DNA from 3 places in the Neorhizobium sp. T7_12 genome. Region 2 is predicted to be linked to each of the others. Evidence: riboswitches for the same ligand, from Rfam matches in the RefSeq annotation. Region 2 holds a riboswitch; each other region holds the start of a gene.
The links. A riboswitch is a leader RNA that binds a small molecule or an ion and turns the genes downstream of it on or off. The one in region 2 is predicted to bind thiamine pyrophosphate.

Region 1 (7,270 bases), on a different contig from region 2:
TGCACGGCGGCCGGCTCGATCCCGGCGTCGAACTGCTCTCGAAACCCTATACCCGCGAGGCCTTGGCGCGAAAGATCCGTCACGTGCTGAACGGCCAGCAGCATCGCAACCGGGTGAGGGCGTCTTTTGCAGCCAAGCCGCCCGCCGCGCCGATCGGGCCGCGGCCGGTTCTGCCGCGCTATTCCGTGCTGCTGGTCGAGGACGATTTCCTGATCCGCATGAGCGCGGCCGATCTGCTGGCCGAACTGGGGCACCAGGTTTCCGAAGCCTCGACCGCGGAGGAGGCGATTACCATGATCGAGGCGCGCAGCTTTGACGTTGTGGTCACCGATCTCGGCCTGCCGGGTCTTTCCGGCGGCGAGTTCGCACAACAGGCGCGCAAGCTATCTCCCGATGTCGGTATTGTATTCGCGACCGGCAACGACCGCATTCCGGACGAAGCGGCAGTAGAAGGCGCAGTACTTCTGAAGAAGCCCTACGGCAGCCAGGAGATCGCAATAGCCTTCGAGAAGATTGCGGTGCAGAAGGGCTGAGAACCAGTCGTCTCGCCCTCACCACCACGCGAAGAAATGCGACACTGGTCCGTGGCCGGTGCCGACGGTGAGGGTATCGGCGGCGGCGATTGCGCCGGCGAGATAGGTCTTGGCGACGGCGACCGCCTGCGCGGGCGAGGCGCCCTTTGCGAGCTCGGCTGCGATTGCGCTGGACAGCGTGCAGCCGGTGCCGTGGGTGTTTCTGGTCGCGGTGCGCTTGCCCTCGAACCAGTGGATGCCGGTAGCGTCCGCCAATACGTCCGGGCTGTCCTCGCCTTCCAGATGACCGCCCTTCACCAGGACGGCCTTGGGACCGATCTTCAACAACCGCTCAGCCTGGGCTGCCATCTCTTCGCGGGTCGTGGCGATCGTCTCGCCAAGCAGGGCTGCTGCTTCCGGCAGGTTGGGGGTGACGACGGTGGCAAGCGGCATCAGCTTGTAGGTGACGGCGTCCACCGCATCGAGCGCCAGCAGCGGCGAACCGCCCTTGGCGATCATCACCGGATCGAGCACGATCGGCACGGTATCGCGATAGGGGCGCAGCACGTCGGCAACCGCCTCGGCGATCTCGGCATTGGCGATCATGCCGATCTTCACCGCGTCGACGCGCACGTCGAGAAAAATGGTGCGGATCTGGTTTGCGACGAAGGCGGCGGGCACCGCATGCACCCCGGTGACGCCTTGGGTATTCTGAGCGGTCAGCGCGGTCAGCGCCGCCATGCCATAGGTGCCGCGGGCCGCAAAGGTTTTCAGATCCGCCTGGATGCCGGCGCCGCCGGAAGGGTCCGAACCGGCGATCGACAGGACATTCTTGATGCTCATGCGCGCGCCCTTTCGATTTCCGCGGCAATTCTGCGGGCTGCGGCTTCAGGATCGGGCTGGCCGCAGATAGCGGAGACGACCGCGATGCCCTTTGCGCCGGCGGCGAGTGCGAGGCCGGCATGATCCGCCTTGACGCCGCCGATCGCCACTGCCGGAACCGACGCCATGGCGACGATGCGCGCAAGCCCGTTGAAACCGATCGGCTGCTTGTGGTCGGGTTTGGTGCCGGTCGCAAAGACGGGACCGATGCCGACATAATCGATGATGGACGGATCCACCCGTCGCGCCAGGTCTTCGTTTTCGACCGAGAGGCCGAGGATCATGCCATGGCCGGCGCGCTGGCGCGCCATCGCCGCCACCATATCGCTCTGGCCGACATGCAGGCCTTCCGCTCCAATCACGATCGCTGCCTCCACGTCGTCGTTGATGATCAGGGGCACGCCGGTGCCTGCCAGCACCGCCTTCAGAGCCCGGCCGGTTTCGATCATCTTAGCTGTATCCGCCTGCTTGTCGCGGAGCTGGACGATGGTCGCGCCGCCGGCGACCGCCAGCCTTGCCGTCTCGACCATGCCGATGTCGCGGCAGAGATCCGGGTCGAGGACGAGGTAGACGGAAAGATCGAAGGTCTTTTTCATGCGGAAACGATCCTTGCCTTGGCATCGAGCGTCTCGCCGGTCAGCGCCGCGAGACGGTCGAGGAAGATCGGCGAGAAGAAGCCGGGACCGGAGGCGGTAAACGCCGCTTCCTCTCCCGCGACCGCGAACATGGCGAGTGCGGCGACCGTCGCCTCGAAGGGATCGTCCGTGCTTGCCGCAAAGGCGCCGACCAGGCAGGTGAGCGAGCAGCCGAGCGCGGTGACCCGCGGCATCAGGGCGGAGCCGCCAAGGATGCGGACCGAACGCCGGCCGTCGGTGACGAAATCCACCTCGCCGGTGACGGCCACCACGCAGGCCTGCCGCTGGGTGATGGCGATGGCGGAACTTTCGGCCGCCGCAACGCTGTCGCCGCTATCGACGCCATGGCCGCTCGACTGGCTGCCGGCCAGCGCGATGATTTCCGACGCATTGCCACGGATGACCGTGGGCTTCAGTTCGATGAGCTGGGCGACTGCCGCGCGACGATAGGCGGTGGCGTAATGGGCGACGGGATCGAGCACCCATGGCTTGCCAGCTTCCGTGGCGGAGGCGGCCGCGGCCTTCATGCCGGCCAGGAAATCCGGCGACAGGGTGCCGATATTGATCGTCAGGGCCGAAGCGATACGGGCGAATTCGCCGGCTTCTTCCTTGGTGTGTACCATGGCGGGCGAGGCGCCGGCCGCGAGCATCACGTTGGCTGCGATGTTCATCGCTACGAAATTGGTGATGTTCTGGACGAGCGGATTTTTCGCGCGCATCGCCGTCAACAGCTGGCCGGGGGTTTCCGCAAGGAGCGTTGTCGTCTGCATGTCTGCCTCGTTCGGCGGGGCAGGCGCGGGGCGCAATGTTGAACGCCCGGACGACTCCCTCCGCCAGCATGATCTGGTTCAGGTTCTAAGGGTGCTTCTCAGCCCGGCTCTGCCGGACGCCCCTGTCTTCACCATGGCTTACAGCAAAGAGAATGCGCTTCGCCAGTGATTTTTTCTGATTTTAGGCCTTGCAGCTCTAGTCGCTAGAGGTTGTAGAGACGGGGCTCGGTCCAAACGGGAAAGAGACGATGAGCGCCACGACACAGGCACGATACAAGGTTGGCGGCATGGATTGCGCCAGCTGCGCGACGAAGATCGACACCGCGGTTCGCCGCATGCCGGGCGTCGCGGACGTGTCCGTTTCGGTTGCGTCCGGCACGATGACGGTAAAGCACGACGGGACAGGCGATCTTGGCGCGATCGAGAAGAAGGTTGTCGGGCTGGGGTATACGCTGAGGGCGCTGGGTCAGAGGGCGCCGGCCAACGTCGGAGCGAGCGGCCCCCTCACCCCACCTCCGCTTCGCTCGGTGGACCTCTCCCCAAGGGGAGAGGAGGACGGAGACGGAGCGGCAAGTCTTCTTCTCCCCAGCGGGGAGAAGGTGGCCGCGGAGCGGTCGGATGAGGGGGAGGCCGGTCACGGCCAACATAGCCACGACGGTGGGCACGATCATTCCCATAACGACCACGCCACCAAAGAAATCGAAGACCTGCATGGCCACGATCACGGGCCGATGGACGGGCCGTGGTGGAAATCGGCAAAGGGCCGCCTGACCATCCTGGTCGGGTTCGTGTTGACGGCGGCTTACGGGCTCGGCCACCTCGTTCCCGCCTATGACACCTATATCTTCGCCGCCGCGATGTTGGTCGGCCTCGTGCCGATCGCCCGGCGCGCGATCATGGCAGCACTTGCCGGTACGCCGTTTTCGATCGAGATGCTGATGACGATCGCCGCCGTTGGCGCTGTCATCATCGACGCGTCGGAAGAGGCCGCCGCCGTGGTCTTCCTTTTCCTCATCGGCGAATTGCTGGAAGGGGTCGCGGCCGGCAAGGCGCGGCAGAGCATCCAGAGCCTGACGGCGCTGGTGCCGAAGAACGCGCTGCTCGAAGAAAACGGCCAGACCCGCGAAGTGCCGGCCGAGAGCCTTGCGGTTGGCGCGACCATCCTCGTGCGTCCCGGCGACCGCATTTCGGCGGACGGCGTCATCATCGCCGGCGAAAGCGCGATCGACGAAGCGCCGGTGACGGGCGAAAGCACGCCGGTTGCCAAGGGCATCGACGATACGGTGTTTGCCGGCACGATCAACGGCGATGCCGCTCTGCGGGTTCGGGTCACGGCAGCTGCCGAGGACAATACGATTGCCCGCGTGGTGCGGCTGGTCGAGGAGGCGCAGGAGAGCAAGGCCCCGACCGAACGCTTCATCGACCGGTTCTCGCGGTATTACACGCCGGGTGTCGTCGCCGTTGCCGCACTGGTCGCCATCTTGCCGCCGCTCGTTGTCGGTGCGTCCTGGAGCGAGTGGGTCTACAAAGGCCTGGCGATCCTCTTGATCGGCTGCCCCTGCGCGCTGGTCATCTCGACGCCGGCGGCAATCGCCGCATCGCTGTCGTCGGGTGCCCGCCGCGGCCTCTTGATGAAGGGCGGCGCGGTGCTCGAAACGCTCGGCAAGATCACCGCCGTCGCGCTCGACAAGACCGGCACGTTGACGGCCGGCAAGCCCCAGGTGACCGATGTCATCGCCTTCGGCCGCAATGCGGAAGACGTGCTGCGCTTGGCCGCCGCGCTGGAAACCGGCTCCAGCCATCCGCTCGCCGTCGCCATCCTTGCCAAGGCTGCCGATGACGAGGTGGAGATCCCGGCTGCGACAGATGCCCGGGCGCTCGGCGGCAAGGGCGTCACGGCGATTGTCGAAGGCCAGGAGGTATTCTTCGGTTCGCCGAAGGCCGCAGTCGAACGCGTTTCGCTGCCGATGGCGCACGGCCGGCGGATCACCGGCCTCAACGACGAAGGCAAGACCGTCTCGGTGCTGATCGTCGGCGGGCTCCTTGCCGGTGCCGTCGCCATGCGCGACGAACCGCGTCCCGACGCCAGGGAGGGCCTGAAGGCGCTAACCGATGCCGGCATCAGGATCGTGATGCTGACCGGCGACAATGCCCGCACCGCGGCCGCGATCGGCAAGGACCTCGGCATCGAGGTGCGTGCCGAGCTAATGCCGGAAGACAAGAGCCGCATCGTCGGCGAGCTGAAAAGCCAGGGTTTCGTGGTCGGCAAGGTTGGCGACGGCATCAACGACGCGCCCGCACTTGCCGCCGCCGATGTCGGCATCGCGATGGGCGGCGGCACCGACGTGGCGCTCGAAACCGCTGACGCCGCAACGTTGCACGGTCGGGTCGGCGACATCGCCGCCATGATCGAACTGTCGAAGCGGACGATGCGCAATATCTACCAGAACATTACCATCGCGCTCGGCCTGAAGGCCGTCTTCCTGGTCACGACCATTTTGGGCATCACCGGCCTGTGGCCGGCGATCCTCGCGGACACCGGCGCGACGGTGCTGGTGACGATCAATGCGTTGCGGCTGCTGCGGGTGAAGGCGGTTTAAGTGGCAGCGATGCCCCCTCATCCGGCTGCCGCCACCTTCTCCCCGCTCGCGGGGAGAAGGGATAGGAAGCGCCGTATGCCCCTCCCTTGGACATCTCATTGATTGAGACCTAGCCGCCTGCGTCCTTCGTCCCGTCTTGACGGGGAGAAGGACGCAGGCGGCAGCCGGATGAGGGGCAGATCTGAAGGTGACGCGCCTTCTCAAAGCGTCGGTGCCAAAACCGCGAAAGCCTCGTATGGCTTCAGCATCAGGTTTTCACCCAGCCGGTCGACCGGTTCATAGTTCGAGATCAGGCACTCGCCTGGCATCCTCAATTCGCCCGGCAGTTCGACGGACACCTCGTGGGCCCTGAAATTGGCAACCACCACCAAACGCTCCCCATCTAGCGTTCGCGAGTAGACGAACACGTCCGGATGGCTGTCGAGCCAGCTCTGATAAATCCCATAGACGATCACCGGGTGACGTTTCCTGAGCGCGATCAGCTTGCGATAATGGTTCCAGATCGACTTTTCGTCGGTCATTTCGCGCTCGGCATTGATCGTCGGATAATTTGGATTGACCTCGATCCACGGCACGCCCGTGGAAAAGCCGCCATAGGGCGCGGCGCTCCATTGCATCGGGGTGCGGGCGTTGTCGCGGGCGTTTTCGTTGGCGCCCTTGATGAATTCCTCGGGCGACAAGCCGGCTTCGATATGGAGGCGGTGCATGTTGAGCGTTTCGATGTCGCGATACTGCTCGATTGTCGTGAACGGCACATTGGTCATGCCGATCTCCTCGCCCTGGTATATGAAGGGCGTGCCCTTCATCAGGTGCAACACGGTCGCCAGCATTTTGGCCGATTCTGCCGGATAGCCGGTCGCATCGCCATATTTGGAGACAGCGCGCGGCAGGTCGTGATTGCCCCAGAAGAGCGAATTCCAGCCGTCGTCCGACAGCGCGTATTGCCACTTGCCGAGCACCGATTTCAGTTTCACCAGGTCGAACGGTTTCGACCGCCATTTGCCGAATATCTCATCCCATTGCTGGGTCACATGCTCGAACTGGAAGACCATCGACAGTTCGTGGCGGTTGCGGCCGGAATAGAGGAGAGCCGAACCGGGTGTCGCGCTCCAGGTCTCGCCGACGGTCAGGATATCGCGATTGCCGAATGTTCTGCGGTTCATTTCCTGCAGGTAGTCGTGCAGGTGCGGACCGTCGTGGACGATTTCCTGGTCCACCTGCTTGCCGATATAATCGATGACATCCATGCGGAAACCGGCAATGCCGCGCTCCAGCCACCAGTTCATCATCTTGTAGATCTCGGCGCGGACCGCGGGGTTTTCCCAGTTGAGATCCGGTTGGCGGGTCGAGAACAGGTGCAGGTAATATTCACCGCTCAGTGGATCGAGCGTCCAGGCCGGCCCGCCGAAGGAGGACTTGAGGCTGTTGGGCGGCCCGCCGTCCGGGGCCGGTTTGCGCCAGATGTAGAAATCGCGGAACGGGTTGCCCGGCCCCTTGCGGCTCTCGAGAAACCACGGATGTTCGTCCGACGTGTGGTTGACGACGAGATCGAGGACGATGCCCATGCCCCGGTTCCGCGCCTCCGATACCAGCCTGTCGAAATCGGCAAGCGTGCCGAATTCCGGGGCGATGTCCTGGTAATCGGAAATATCGTAGCCGTTGTCGTCCATCGGCGACTTGTAGATCGGCGATAGCCAGATCACGTCGATGCCGAGGGATTTCAGATAGTCCAGCTTTGAGGTGATGCCGGGGATATCGCCGACGCCGTCGCCGTTGAGATCGCAGAAACTGCGCGGATAGACCTGATAGACGGTGGCGGTGTGCCACCATTTGCGTTCTATCGGCAATTCAGCCTGCTTGATCGCTGCGGC
Region 2 (7,270 bases):
GATCGCACGGGCCACGATATCCCGCGGCGCCAGTTCGGCACCCGGTTCGCGGGCGAGAAAACGCTCGCCCCTTTCGTTGACCAGCACCGCGCCCTCGCCGCGTACGGCCTCGCTCACCAGCGCCAGCGGCCGTCGCTGCGAGTCCAGCGCGGTGGGGTGGAACTGGACGAATTCCATATCCGCAAGCAGCGCACCGGCCCGTGCCGCAAGCATCACGCCCTGCCCGAAATTGCCGGTGGGATTGGTGGTCGCGTCATACAGCCCGCCGAGACCGCCGGTCGCCAGAACCACCCGCGAGGTCGGCAGGATGATCGCGCCCTTGCCCACCGCGCAGAGCAGGCCAGACACTGCGCCGCCATCCGTCAAAAGCCGACGAACCTCGACACCGTCAAGCACCGTGACCGACTGGGTTCTGGAAACGGCTTCGACCAGAGCCCGGACGATCGCCGCACCCGATCCGTCGCCCGCCGCATGCACGATACGGCGGCGCGAATGGGCAGCCTCCAGGCCGAGCGAAAGCGAACCTTCAGCGGCCCGGTCGAAACGCACGCCGAATTTTTCCAGGATGGCGATGGCGTTCGGAGCTTGCCTCAGGATCGAAGCGGCGACGGCCGGATCACAAAGTCCGTCGCCGGCTGCAAGCGTATCAGCCAGATGCAGGTCCGCGCTGTCGTCGGTGCCGAGGCTCGCCGCAATGCCGCCCTGCGCCCAGGCGCTCGACGTTTCCGCACCCAAGGCGGCGCGGGTGATCAGCACGACGGGCTGAGGCGCCAATGTCAGCGCCGTCACCAGCCCCGCCAGACCGCTGCCGACGATCGCGATGCGGCCGGCAAGATGGTCGAGGATTTCGGTCATATGGCGAGCATCCTCTCGACCGCACGGCGGGCGGCAACCGCGATCGACGGATCGACAGTCACCTCGTGCCGGTTTTCCTCCAGCGCCTTGCGGATGTTGGCAAGCGTGATCCGCTTCATGTGCGGGCAGAGATTGCAGGGCCGCACGAATTCCACATCCGGATGATGCACGGCGACATTGTCGCTCATCGAGCACTCGGTCAGAAGCACGACACGGGCCGGCTTCTTTTGGCCGACATAATCCGACATCACGGCCGTCGAGCCCGCAAAGTCGGCCTCGGCCACCACTTCCGGCGGGCATTCCGGATGCGCCAGCACCACCACGCCCGGATGTGCTTCGCGCAGATCGCGGACATCCTGCGCATTGAACAACTCGTGCACTTCGCAATGGCCGTGCCAGGCGATGATCTCCACATTGGTTTCCCGCGCCACGTTCTGCGCCAGGTATTCGTCCGGGATCATCAGCACTTTGGGAACGCCGAGCGATTCCACCACCTGCTTGGCATTGCCGGAGGTGCAGCAGATGTCGGATGCAGCCTTCACCGCCGCAGACGTGTTCACATAGGTGATGATCGGCACGCCGGGATGCGCCTGCCGCAGCAGCGCGATGTCCTCGGGCGTGATCGAATCCGCCAGCGAACAGCCCGCCGCCATGTCCGGGATCAGCACCGTCTTTCCCGGGTTCAAGAGCTTTGCCGTTTCGGCCATGAAGTGGACGCCGGCAAGCACGATGACATCCGCATCCACCTCGATCGCCTTGCGGGCAAGCGCCAGACTGTCGCCAACGATATCCGCGACGCCATGGAAGATTTCCGGCGTCTGGTAATTGTGAGCGAGGATCACGGCGTTGCGGGTGCGCTTCAACTCAAGGATCGCTGCGACATCCGCCTCGTAGCTCATCCACTCGGCCTTGGGGATGACACGGCTGACACGATCGTAAAGCTGGGAAACCGAAAGCGGAGAATTCATCAGCAGCTCCTTTTATACTCGAAGTGAGTATATCCGGCGCAGAGACATATTCTCGATTCGAGTTTATGTCAATTACGTGAAAGCGGAAGTTTCGAACCGGAAAGCGCCCGCTCTTCGAGGACCGCATGGCGGTAGCGGAAAAGCTTGGCCGGTCTCCCGCCGGTTTCGCTGGTCGTCTCGCCGGTTTCCTCGATCAGCTCCTGCTGGTCGATCAGCCGGCGGAAATTCGGCTTGTGCAGCGTCAGGCCAGCCAGCGCCTCGACAGTGCGCTGCAATTGCGACAGCGTAAAACTCTCCGGCATCAATTCGAAGACCACCGGGCGGTACTTGATCTTGGCGCGCAGCCGCGCGATCCCGGTCGCCAGGATGCGGCGGTGGTCGGCAAACATCGAACGCCCGAAACTTTTGGCCGGCGAGCAGCCCGCCTCGGCGACGAGCCCCGCCTCGTACATCAGTTCGTAACGCTGCAGGCCGAGATCCTCGTTCCAGGCGGCGCCGTCGAGGCCGAAGGCAAAATCGACGCGGCGCCGGCGGTGTTCGCGCCGCGCAGTTTCCGCCGCAACCCAATCCTGCAGGCGGCCGGTGATGGCGGCCAGGATTTCCGGCCTCCCCCCGCGATGGTCTTCCCAGGGGAAATATTCGTACCAGCCGTGCCAACCGGGTTTTCCGGCACCGGGCGCGGCCTGCTCGCGGACCAGGCCGAGATAGCTGATCGAGATCGTCCGCCCCTCGGCATCCTCATGGGTCCGGTCGCGATCGGCGAAGGTATAGAGCTGTTCGAGATAACCGAGCGGATGGCCCGTCTGGTCCCCGACCCATTCGCGAAGCCCGGCCTGCAGGCTCCTGTGCCCAAGTTCGAAGGGGCCGGACGGCAGCGCATCTCCGGAGCGAACCGTCATCACGCGCGGCTCGTCGCCGGTGACGGCGGACAGAACCGCGATCAGTTCCGCATGGGCAAGTCCGATGGTCAAGCAAACTCCGGGGGTACGTAACGTGCGATGCCTATCTGGCACGGAAATCACGTTACGCGAACCCCGGCGTTCAAATCAAACAATATCAGCAGCTTGGCCTACTTGATTTCGACCGCGAGGTCCCCGATCGGCGGCACGGTCTTGATCAATCCCATTTCCTGCATGAAGGCGGCGAAGCGCTGGTAACGGCCCTGGTCGAGTGCGGCCGGACGCTTGGCAAAGCGCGGCAGCGTGTCGAAAAACGCGGCGCGGTTCAGTTCGTCGTCGAGGTTGGGATAGGCCTTGACGAACAGCTGCCAGGCCTCCTGCGGATGATTGGTGATGTAGATCGAAGCCTGTTCGACGGCATGCAGGAAACGCGGCAGCCGGCTGTCCGCGGCAAAATCACGGCGGGTGACGAAGATCAGCTCGTCATAGGCCGGAACGCCGTGCTCCTCCGGGAAAAATGCGCGCCCCGCATGGCCTTCCAGCTTCATCTGGGTCAGCTCGAAATTGCGGAACCCGCCGAGCGTCGCATCCACCTTGCCGCCGATCAGCGACGGTGAGAGCGAAAAATTGACGTTGATCAGTTCCACATCGCCGTTCGAAAGCCCTTCGGAGGCCAGCATGCGCTTCAGCATCGCATCCTCGAAGCCGGTGACGGAAAAGCCGACCTTCTTGCCCTTCAGGTCCTTGAGGCTCTTGATCGGACCGTCCGCCAGCACAGTGACGGTGTTCAAGGGCGTCTCGACCAGCGTGCCGAACCGCACGAGCGGCAGGCCTGCCTCGTGGTCGAGATAGAGATTGGGCTGGTAGTGGATGCCGATATCCGCCTGCCCTGCGGAGACGAGGCGCGGCACCGCGGAGGCATCGGACGGCGGGATAAGCTCGACGTCGAGATTGGCATCGCCAAACAGCCCGCGTTGCTGGGCGATGACCATCGGCGCATGGTCCGGATTGACAAACCATTCGAGCAGCACGCTGAGCTTGTCGGCGGCCTGCGCAGAAATCGGGGTGGCAAGGCTGGCTAGCGCGATGAAGGACGCGGTGAGGATACGGATCATGATCGGACGGAACTCCTTGATGCGAACTGGGATGAGGATGAAGATGAGAGGTCGGCTTCGCTGGCCCACGGGGCGAGCCCGGCGGTCAGCCGGTCGATGAGAAGCCTTAGAATGAGGGTAAGGATTGCCAGTATGGTCATCGCCGCGAACACGGTGTCGGTCTGCATGCGGGCATTGGCCTGGACCATCACGAAGCCGAGCCCGCCGGACGCGCCCACCCATTCGCCGACCACGGCTCCAAGCGGCGCAAGCGGGGCAGCGACCCGAAGACCGGAGACGAGGCTCGGGATCGCCAGCGGCACGCGCATCGACACCAGCGTCTGCCAGTGGTTCGCGCCCTCCAGCGAGACGGCGTCAAGGATTTCCTGATCGGTGCGGCGAAGACCGTCGGCAAAGGCGGAGGCGACCGGAAAGAAGATGATGATCGTCGTCATCGCCACCTTCGAGGCGAGCCCGAAACCCAGCCAGAGAACCAGGATCGGCGCCAGCACGAAGACGGGAAAGGCCTGCAGGATCAGCACCATCGGCCAGACGAGACGGCCAAGCCGCGGCAACGCGGCGACCCCGAATGCCGTGGCGATGCCGAGGCCTGCGCCGATCGCGAGGCCCAGCGCGATTTCCGTCAGCGTGACGAGGCCGTTCTGCAGCAGGAAACCCGGCTGCCGCCCGAAGGCGGAAGCGACGGCAATCGGAGACGGCAGAATGTAGCGGGGCGGAGCAAACAGCCAGACGCCCGCTTGCCAGAGGGCGACAAGCAGGACGAGGCCGATGACCGCATGGGACGCGCGCATGATGCTACGCGCCGAACCTGCACGCCGGGACCGGATGCCCTTTCGGGACAACGGGAAGAATGGATGTCATCGGTCGATCTCCAGATCAGTCAATCACGGAGATCCAGGTAAAGCGGAGAAGAGAAAGTATCGTCGAATGACGCTTATTTCCGTTCCTACGCCGGCATGACCCGGATCAGGTTCAAGGGTCCGGCTCACCGCCATCTCAGCATCGTCAAGATGCCCCCCTCGGAAGAACACGATAACTGTCGGTTTTCGCTATGTCTGTCAAGCGGACCGGACGGTCCGCCCGCTATCGTTTCCAACTCACCGCGCGTAGAGACGGTCGAGGCGGACCACCCTGCCCAGCAGGGCCAGCGCGATGACGGTGAAGAGGATCAGGACGGCCGAGATGGCATGCGCGGTCGGCTCCAGGCTGAAGGTCGATTCCGCGTAGATGCGGACCGGCAGCGTCGTCAGTCGGGCGGTGGTGAGGAAGCTCGTCACCGTCACCTCGCCGAAGCTCAGCAGGAAGCCGACGATGCCGGCTGCGAACAGCCCCGGCGCCAGGCCTGGCATGATGATCAGGAAGAAGCGCCGCACCGGGCTTGCGCCGAGGCTCGCCGCCGCCTCCTCCTGCGCCCGGTCGAGCCCCATGACCGAGGTGGTCAGAAGCGTGATCGCAAACGGCAGAATGACGATCACGTGGATCGCCACGAGGCCGAGGAAGGGCGGAATGATCAGGTAGATCTGCAAGAGCCGCAGCATTCCGACCCCGATCGCCACGTGGGGCAGCGACATCGGCAGCAGCCAGAAAGCCAGGAGCGCGGAGCGACCCTTGAACGGATAACGGGCGAGCGCGAAGGCCGCCGGCAGCGAAAGCGAAAGCGCCACCAGCATCGAGGTGACGGCAAGCCGCACCGACACCCAAAAGGCATCCGCGTAGGTTCCGGCAAAAAACACCGCCTCGTACCATTTGAGGGTGAAACCGCGGAAGCCGGAAGCGGTCGCCTGCGGCACGTCGTTGAAACTCTGGATGCAGACCAGCACCAGCGGCAGCAGCAGGAGCAGCAGCGAGATGGCGAGCAGCAGTTTCGAGACGATCGGCCCGAGGATGTTGATGATCGGCACCAACCAGCGCGGTATGCTCCAGGGATTGCTGGGCTTGCCCTTCAGCCACGGCATCAGGCGGTTGAGCGAATAGGCGCAGAGCGCCGCAAACGCGAGACCGGTGACGGTCATGATGATAGCAAGTGCTGCGGCAAGCGGCGCATTGAGGTTCTTGATCGCTTCCTGCAGCACCAGCATGCCCGTGGTCCAGACCTTCTTTCCGCCGAGCAGGGAGGCGGAAACGTAAGCCGTGGTCGCCATCAGGAAAACGATCACAGTGCCGGAGCGCAGGCCGGGCAGCGAAAGCGGCAGGTCGACGGTGAGAAACCGGACCGCGGGAGAGGCGCCGAGGCTCTGGGCCGCTTCATGCACGCGCGGCGAAGTGTTCTGCAGGTTATCGTAGAGCGCCAGCACCATGAAGGGCAGGAAGACCTGCGCCAGCGCGACCGCGACCGCGCCGTGCGTGAACAGCATGTACCGGGCCGGCGGAATGCCGATCAGCCCGGTGACCGAATTGATCAGCCCTTCGGGTGCCAGCAGGAGAATGATGCCGAGCGAGCGCACCACGACATTGGTCAGCAGCGGAATGAGGATGACGGCGAATGCGGCCGCGCGGTATTTCACCGGCATCCGTGCCAGCCAGTGGGCAAGCGGGTAACCGAGAAGCGCGGTGATGACGGTCACGCCGAGGCCAAGCAGGATGGTTTCGGAGACGACGCCGAAATAGAAGCCGTCGGAGACGATATCCCGGAACTGCGCGATCGACGGCGTTATGAACAGCGGGCCGAAAGGATCGGGATACTCGTGCAAGGAGAGCACGAGTACCACGAACATCGGCGCCGCGAAGGACAGAAGCAGCCAAAGGGTGACCGGCGCTGCAAGCGCCGGCCCGATCCAACGGTTCATCCTGCGATCTCCCGATCGTATTTTGCCTGCCATTTGGCCCGGCTGGCATTGATCACGTCCCAATCGAAATCGACGAGCTTGGCGACATCGGCATCGCCGAGCACGAGCTTCGACTTGATGTCGTCCGGGACCGTGATGTTGCTGACGGTCGGTGAATAGTAGATCTGGCGCGCGTAGGCGAGCATGCAGGGTTCGGAGAGGTGCAGGTTGATCCATTCCTCGGCGAGCTTCTGGTTCTTCGTGCCTTCGGTGATGCAGGCAACGTTCATCGAAAGCGCCTGCCCCTCGACCGGCTTGGCGATCGCTATATTGGGATTGCGCGTTTCGACATAAGACTGGGTGAAGCTGCCGAACTCGACCGAAAGATCGGCGAGTTTCTGGTCGAACATTTCGAAGAGCTGGGCCTGGCTGCCCTGGATCGCTGCGAACGGCTTCAGTTCCTTGACCTTTTCGAAGCCGATGTCGGCGTTCTTCTCGTCTCCGCCCCAGACGCGGGCGGCCATCATCAGCGCGGAAATGCCTTCGGCGCCCAGACCATCCGGCCAGGCGATACGGCCCTTCCATTCCGGGTTCCACATGTCCTTCCACGAGGTGATCGGCTTCGACGCCTTGGTTTTGTCATAGACGATCGTGCAGGGGTTGAAGGC
Region 3 (7,270 bases), on a different contig from region 2:
GGCGCCGCACTCGGCTTCGATCGGCTCGCCATGCTGGCAACGGGCGCGACCCGCATCGAACAGGTCATGTGGGCGCCGGTCGCGGAGGTGTTTTCGTGACCGCAGTCCGTTCATTGAAAACCCCGGAAGATCTCGCGGCCGCCGGCCTGATCGAGCCCCAAAAGCTCGACGGCATCCGAGCCGTCGCAGACCGCTACGCGATCGCGCTGACGCCAACCGTGGTTTCGCTCATCGACCGAACCGATCAAAACGATCCGATCGCTCGGCAGTTCGTGCCAGATCCGAACGAATTGCTGACGACTCCGGAAGAGCGTGCCGACCCGATCGGCGATCAGGCGCACAGCCCGGTCAAGGGTATCGTTCACCGCTATCCGGACCGTGTGCTGCTGAAGGCCGTGCATATCTGCCCGGTCTATTGCCGCTTCTGCTTCCGCCGCGAGATGGTCGGGCCGCAAGGCGACGGAACGCTGGCGCCCGAGGAGCTGTCGGCGGCGCTCGCTTATATCCGCGAGCATCCGGAGATTTGGGAAGTGATCCTCACCGGCGGCGACCCGCTGGTCCTTTCGCCGAGACGGCTTGCTGCCATCATGCGCGGCCTTGCCGATATTCCCCATGTAAAGATCGTCCGCTTCCACACGCGGGTGCCCGTCGTCGAGCCCGAGCGCATCGACGCGGCAATGATTGCGGCACTGAAGGAAAACGGCAAGGTCGTCTACATCGCGCTGCACGCCAACCACCCGCGCGAAATGACCGACGCCGCCCGCACCGCCTGCGCCCGCCTGGTCGATGCCGGTTTTCCGATGGTGAGCCAGACGGTGCTTTTGCGCGGCGTCAACGACGATCCGGCGGTGATTGGCGACCTGATGAAGGCTTTCGTCGAGACCCGGATCAAGCCCTATTACCTTCATCATCCGGATCTCGCACCCGGCACCAGCCACTTCCGGCTGGATATCGCCGAAGGCCAGAAGATCGTCTCGGCGCTGCGCGGCACCATCTCCGGCCTCTGCCAGCCGACCTATGTCCTGGATATCCCCGGCGGCCACGGCAAGGCGGTGATCGGCGAAAGCGCCGTGCGCGGCGAAGGCGGCTGTTATTCCGTCAGCGATTTCCGCGGCGGGGAGCATGCGTATCCTCCGAAATGACACGGGTTCTTGTTCACGCGGCGAAATGCGCCCGTGGCTTGGCCCGGAATTGGAGAGCCCACACGAATGCGGAACCTCGATTGATTTTTAATGGTGGCTCCGCATTCGCGTGGCCTTCGGCGTCTTTTCGGGGCTTCCGGCCCCTACAGGTGATCATCTCGCCTCGCTGCGTGGCTTTGTTCGCGCCCATCCTTTCGGGACAGGCCTGCCACTTGCACGGCTCAACCGAACCGGACATGGCTGTCCGGGGGAGGCTTGATAGGGAGACTTCATCTCCCATGGCTTTCACCTCTTCCACCATCCCCGCACGTTACGGTTCCGATGAAAGCGCCGGCCTCCGCCTGCCCGCGAACGTCTCGCGAAACACTCCGGCGACGGAAGCGGGGGGATTGTAGGCATGGGTTTCGAGGGCGGGGAAAAAGAGGACGGTATTTTTCTCCCAAGGCTTTGAATAACCTCGCCGGGCTTCCTCTTCCCCGCCCCAACGTGTCCCCTCACGGCGAATGAACTGGCTTCCACATCGGAGGGGATAGGATCAGCTCACTCCTTCTCGACCGGCATATAAAGATCGCCACCGTCGCGATATTTCGCAGCCATGGCTTCCAGGCCCTCCTTCTGCGCTTCGGCGCGGATGTCGTGGGAAATCCGCATCGAGCAGAATTTCGGGCCGCACATGGAGCAGAAATGCGCCACCTTGTGCGCCTCCTTCGGCAAGGTCTCGTCATGCATCGAGCGGGCCGTTTCCGGATCGAGCGACAGGTTGAACTGGTCCTCCCAGCGGAATTCGAAGCGGGCGCGCGACAGCGCGTCGTCGCGCACCTGCGCCGCCGGATGGCCTTTGGCGAGATCGGCGGCATGTGCCGCGATCTTGTAGGTGATGACGCCAACCTTGACGTCGTTGCGGTCCGGCAGGCCGAGATGTTCCTTGGGCGTCACGTAGCAGAGCATGGCGGTGCCGAACCAGCCGATCATCGCCGCCCCGATACCCGACGTGATGTGGTCGTAGCCCGGCGCGATATCGGTGGTCAGCGGCCCGAGCGTGTAGAACGGCGCCTCGCCGCAGACCGCGAGCTGCTTGTCCATGTTGGCCTTGATCTTGTGCATCGGCACATGGCCGGGGCCTTCGATCATCACCTGGCAATCCTTCGCCCAGGCGATCTTCGTCAATTCCCCGAGGGTCTCCAGTTCCGCGAACTGCGCCGCGTCATTGGCATCGGCGATCGAACCCGGGCGAAGACCGTCGCCGAGCGAGAACGACACGTCGTAGGCCCGGGCGATGTCGCAGATTTCCTCGAAATGTTCGTAGAGGAAACTTTCCTTGTGGTGGTGCAGACACCACTTGGCCATGATCGAGCCGCCGCGGGAAACGATGCCGGTGACGCGGTTGACGGTGAGCGGGATATAGGCGAGCCGCACGCCGGCATGGATGGTGAAGTAGTCGACACCCTGCTCCGCCTGCTCGATCAGCGTGTCGCGATAGACCTCCCAGGTCAGGTCTTCGGCAACGCCGTTCACCTTTTCGAGCGCCTGGTAGAGCGGCACGGTGCCGATCGGCACCGGCGAATTGCGGATGATCCAGTCGCGGATATTGTGGATGTTGCGGCCGGTCGACAGGTCCATGACCGTATCGGCGCCCCAGCGGATCGCCCAGACCATCTTCTCGACTTCCTCGGCCATCGACGAGGTGACGGCCGAATTGCCGATATTGGCATTGATCTTCACCAGGAAGTTCCGGCCGATGATCATCGGTTCGGATTCGGGATGGTTGATGTTGGCAGGAATGATCGCCCTGCCTTCCGCGACTTCGCGCCGAACGAATTCCGGCGTCACGAAGTCCGGCACATGGGCGCCGAAACTTTCGCCGTCGCGGATGAGCGGCTCGCTGGCCGCCTGCCGGCCGAGGTTCTCGCGGATGGCGACGAATTCCATCTCCGGCGTGACGATGCCGGCCCGCGCATAGGCGATCTGGGTGACGGCCCTGCCCGTCTTCGCCTTGAACGGTTGGTTGCGGATCGGGAATTCCGGCGTCAGGTGGCTGCCGGACACGAAGCCGTTATCCTCCGGCCTGACGATGCGGCCCTCATAGGTTTCGACATCGCCGCGGGCGGCAATCCAGCTTTCGCGCAGGCGCGGCAGGCCGGCATCGATGCTGATCGCGGCGCCTTCGACGGTATAGGGACCGGAGGAATCGTAGACGGTGACCGGCGGTTCGCCGGAGGTCGGATGCAATGCGATCTGGCGCATCGGCACGCGGACGTCCGGGTGGATCGTTCCTGCTTTCAGGACCTTCGTGGAAACGGGAAGCGGGCCGGTGGTGACGACCGGGGTGAGCTTGGTGGTTGCGATATTCATGGTTCAAGGCTCCAAGGTTTGACGTTTGGAGACCCAGTTCCAGTGTTGGAATGATGGAAAAACACCCCGGAATGCGAAGGACGGTTTCCCGCCCTCGCTGCCGCAGCGCCCGCACCGTCCCTACGCCAGTATGAACTGGATCAGGTTCAACGGGTCACTGCGCCTCGGCCGGCCAAAGCCGTTCCGACCAGCAGTATCTCAGCCCCTTGGCGGGACCCCCCTGGTGAATGGCGCCATCAGAAACCCGCGGGCCGTTGATGTCAAGCCGGGCCATGCCGATGGCGATCGATCGGATTTTACGGAATCCCGCAGCCCTAACTTCACGACGTTTATTGCCGGAATCTTATGCTTTCCTGCGTAGTAACGTCCCCAGCGATGAACGCAGATTTGAACGATCCGGAGATGTCGAGATGAACGAGACCATTCGCGAATTGCTCACACGTGTAGGCGGCCTTCCGGTCGCGGTGACCGAGCTGGAAGACGGCGCCGATCTTTATGCGGCCGGCCTCTCCTCATTTGCATCCGTACAACTGATGCTCGGCCTGGAAGAGGCCTTCGACATCGAGTTTCCCGACAGCCTTTTGAACCGCAAGTCCTTCGCCAGCATAGCTGCGATCGAGCAGACGGTTTCGCATATCCTGAAAGCGCGCGAGGCCGCTTGAGATGAGCCTCCCCGCCTTTGCCGCCGACATGAGCCTGAGCGCCCGCGCTCACCGCGTGGCAACCGTAGCGGCCGAATTTGCCGACCGCGTCGATCATGACGGCCGCTTCCCCCGCGAAGCGGTCGATGCCATGAAAGCCGAGCGCCTGATCGGCATCCAGATCCCGGCCGCGTTCGGCGGCGAGAGCGCTTCGATCGCCGAGATCGCCGAGGTCTGCTCCATCCTGGGACAGGCCTGCGCCGCGAGCGCCATGGTTTTCGCCATGCACCAGATTAAGGTTTCGAGCCTCGTGGAGCATGGTGGCGACAGCGAATGGCATAAGGACTTCATGCGCGAGCTTGCCGGCCGCCAGCTTCTCGTCGCCTCCGCGACGACCGAGGGCGGCATCGGCGGCAATATGCGCAACTCCATCTGCGCGATCGAGGTCGAGGGCGACGTCTGCCGCCTGACCAAGGATGCGACGGTGATTTCCTACGGCGCCCACGCCGATGCGATCATGGTCACCTCGCGCTCCAACGAAAAGGCCGCACCGACCGACCAGGTCATGACCGTCTTCAAGCAAGGCCAGTATACCCTGCAGAAGACCGTCGACTGGGATACGCTCGGCATGCGCGGCACTTGCTCCGACGGCTTCCTCTTCAGGGGCGAGGCGCCGTCCGTCCAGATCTTTCCAAAGCCGTTCGCCGAAATCGCGGCGCAATCGATGCTCGCCACCTCGCATCTCCTCTGGAGCGCGGTCTGGTACGGGATCGCCGCCGATGCGGTACTGCGCGCCCAGGCCTTCGTGCGCGCCGCCGCCCGCAAGGCCGGCGGCACCCAACCGCCCGGCGCGCTGAGGCTCGCCGAAGCCTCGAACCTGCTGCAGCTCCTCAAGGCCGGCATCCTCTCCGGCCTCAGGATCTACGCGGATGCCAAGGCGGATCACGTCCAGCTGTCGTCCATGGCGTTTTCGATCGCCATGAACAACGTCAAGCTGGCTTCCTCCGAGACGATCCTGACCATCATCAACCAGGCGATGATCATCTGCGGCATCATGGGCTACAAGAACGGCACGCCCTACAGTCTCGGCCGGCATCTGCGCGACGCGCATTCCGCCCAGCTGATGATTTCCAACGACCGCATCCTCGGCAATACGTCGACCATGCTGCTCGTTCAGAAACCGGACACCAGCCTGCTCGGCTGACGCCCCGATCATTTCATATGTAAACCATTGAAAAGAATGAGGTAAAGCCATGGATATGCAAGTTTCCTTTCTCGACCGACTGTTCGATGCAGGCCTGCTGATCGAGACGGGCGTCGACGGGCTGTATGGCCGCAGCGGCCAGTTCGAAGACGTCATCGCCGCCTTCGAGCGGCTGATCGACAAGGTCGGCGGCGGCGATGGTGCCGAGGCGATGCGCTTCCCGCCGGGCATGAACCGCGCCTTCTTCGAGACCAGCGGCTATATGAAGAGCTTTCCGCAGCTCGCCGGCACGGTGCATTCGTTCTGCGGCAACGAACTCGACCATATGAGCCTGCTGAAATGCATGGAAGTCGGCGAGGAGGACTGGACCAAGGGCCAGGAAGCGACCGACATCGTGCTGACGCCGGCGGCCTGCTATCCGCTCTATCCGACCGTGGCGCGGCGCGGCAGCCTGCCTGCCGGCGGCGCTCTCTTCGACCTGCAGAGCTACTGCTTCCGCCACGAGCCCTCCAAGGATCCGGCCCGCCAGCAGCTTTTCCGCATGCGCGAATATGTCTGCATGGGCACTGAAAGCCACGTCACCGACTTCCGCCAGCTGTGGATGGATCGCGGCGTCGAGATGATGAAGTCGCTCGGCCTCGAGGTGGAGATCGACATCGCCAACGACCCGTTCTTCGGCCGCGCCGGCAAGATGCTGGTCAACAACCAGCGCGACCAGAACCTGAAGTTCGAGCTCCTGATCCCGATCACCTCCGTCGCCAAGCCGACCGCCTGCATGAGCTTCAACTATCATCAGGACAGTTTCGGCCTGAAATGGGGCCTCAACCTGGAAGATGGCAGCGTCGCTCACACGGCCTGCGTCGGTTTCGGCCTTGAGCGCATCGCGCTTGCGCTCTTCCACACCCATGGTCTGGACGTAAAAGAGTGGCCGGGCTCCGTCCGCGCCACGCTCTGGGGCTGATCCAATGACGGCGGTATTTCCGGCGCTCGATCCGGCGAACTACAGGACGCATGCGCTGCATTCGGCCGAGCGCATGTGGCCGGAGACGAATTGTTACGTCGATCTGTGGATAGAGGTGCTTTCGGCGCAGGGCCTGCCGCCGGAAGCCATGCTCGGTTTCACCCTGACCCAGGATTTCGAGGGCGACCAGTTCACCTTCTTCAAGGTGCCGCTCGAAGACCTCGAGACCCTGTTCGGCATCCGCGTCACCGAACTGGCGATCTTCGACCGGCCGGAATGGCATGTTACGGAGCAGATCCGCCGCGGCCGACTGACGCTGCTCGAACTCGACAGCTTTTACCTGCCCGATACGCGCGGCGTCGCCTATCGCCAGGAACACGGCAAGACGACGGTGGCGATCAACCGGCTGGACCTCGAACGCCGCGAGCTCGACTATTTCCACAATGGCGGCTTCTTCACCCTTTCCGGCGAGGATTTCGATGGCCTGTTCCAGTTGAACGCCGGCCCGGAAGCGCTGCCCTTCCTGCCCTATACCGAATTCGCCAAGTTCCCCGCCGTTTATCCGGATGCGAGGGAAATTCGCGAAACCGCCTGGAAGCTGCTCAGGCATCATTTTCCCCGGCGGCCGCAGGACAATCCCATCCGTGCGTTCGGCAAAGTCTTCCCGGCGCAGGTGGAGCGGATCGCCGAGAGGGATTTCGGCTTCTTTCACAAATACGCGTTCAACACGCTGCGGCAGGTCGGCGCCAATTTCGAGCTGCTGGCGAGCCATCTCGCCTGGCTGAACCACAAGGCGTTCGCCCAGCCTGAACGGCAGGCGCTGAGGATTTCGGAAGTGGCGAAATCCACCCAGTTCCAGCTTGCCCGCGCCCTGACCCGCAAGAAGTTCGAACCGCTGGCGACAGCGCTCGATCCGGCCGCCGACGCCTGGGACCTCTTGATAGGAGACCTGGCATCGACGCTGAGCCAC

Region 1: another riboswitch for thiamine pyrophosphate. It lies ahead of thiM (hydroxyethylthiazole kinase); the one in region 2 lies ahead of C5J26_RS04050 (ABC transporter permease).
Region 3: another riboswitch for thiamine pyrophosphate. It lies ahead of thiC (phosphomethylpyrimidine synthase ThiC); the one in region 2 lies ahead of C5J26_RS04050 (ABC transporter permease).

What each region holds. Positions count from the first base shown of each region.
Region 1 covers NZ_PVBK01000013.1:22,647-29,916, forward strand. The annotation lists gene C5J26_RS23050 (response regulator) at 1-533, shown strand, start outside; gene thiD (bifunctional hydroxymethylpyrimidine kinase/phosphomethylpyrimidine kinase) at 552-1,355, opposite strand; gene thiE (thiamine phosphate synthase) at 1,352-1,990, opposite strand; gene thiM (hydroxyethylthiazole kinase) at 1,987-2,799, opposite strand; TPP riboswitch at 2,838-2,933, opposite strand; gene C5J26_RS23070 (heavy metal translocating P-type ATPase) at 3,048-5,399, shown strand; gene C5J26_RS23075 (alpha-glucosidase) at 5,600-7,270, opposite strand, start outside.
Region 2 covers NZ_PVBK01000001.1:792,773-800,042, reverse strand. The annotation lists gene C5J26_RS04070 (L-aspartate oxidase) at 1-855, opposite strand, end outside; gene nadA (quinolinate synthase NadA) at 852-1,823, opposite strand; gene C5J26_RS04060 (hypothetical protein) at 1,892-2,794, opposite strand; gene C5J26_RS04055 (ABC transporter substrate-binding protein) at 2,893-3,837, opposite strand; gene C5J26_RS04050 (ABC transporter permease) at 3,834-4,628, opposite strand; TPP riboswitch at 4,764-4,867, opposite strand; gene C5J26_RS04045 (ABC transporter permease subunit) at 4,935-6,623, opposite strand; gene C5J26_RS04040 (PotD/PotF family extracellular solute-binding protein) at 6,620-7,270, opposite strand, start outside.
Region 3 covers NZ_PVBK01000017.1:9,832-17,101, forward strand. The annotation lists gene epmA (EF-P lysine aminoacylase EpmA) at 1-99, shown strand, start outside; gene C5J26_RS25725 (lysine-2,3-aminomutase-like protein) at 96-1,142, shown strand; gene thiC (phosphomethylpyrimidine synthase ThiC) at 1,683-3,494, opposite strand; TPP riboswitch at 3,594-3,726, opposite strand; gene C5J26_RS25740 (acyl carrier protein) at 3,905-4,156, shown strand; gene C5J26_RS25745 (acyl-CoA dehydrogenase family protein) at 4,158-5,339, shown strand; gene C5J26_RS25750 (amino acid--[acyl-carrier-protein] ligase) at 5,389-6,300, shown strand; gene C5J26_RS25755 (DUF1839 family protein) at 6,305-7,270, shown strand, end outside.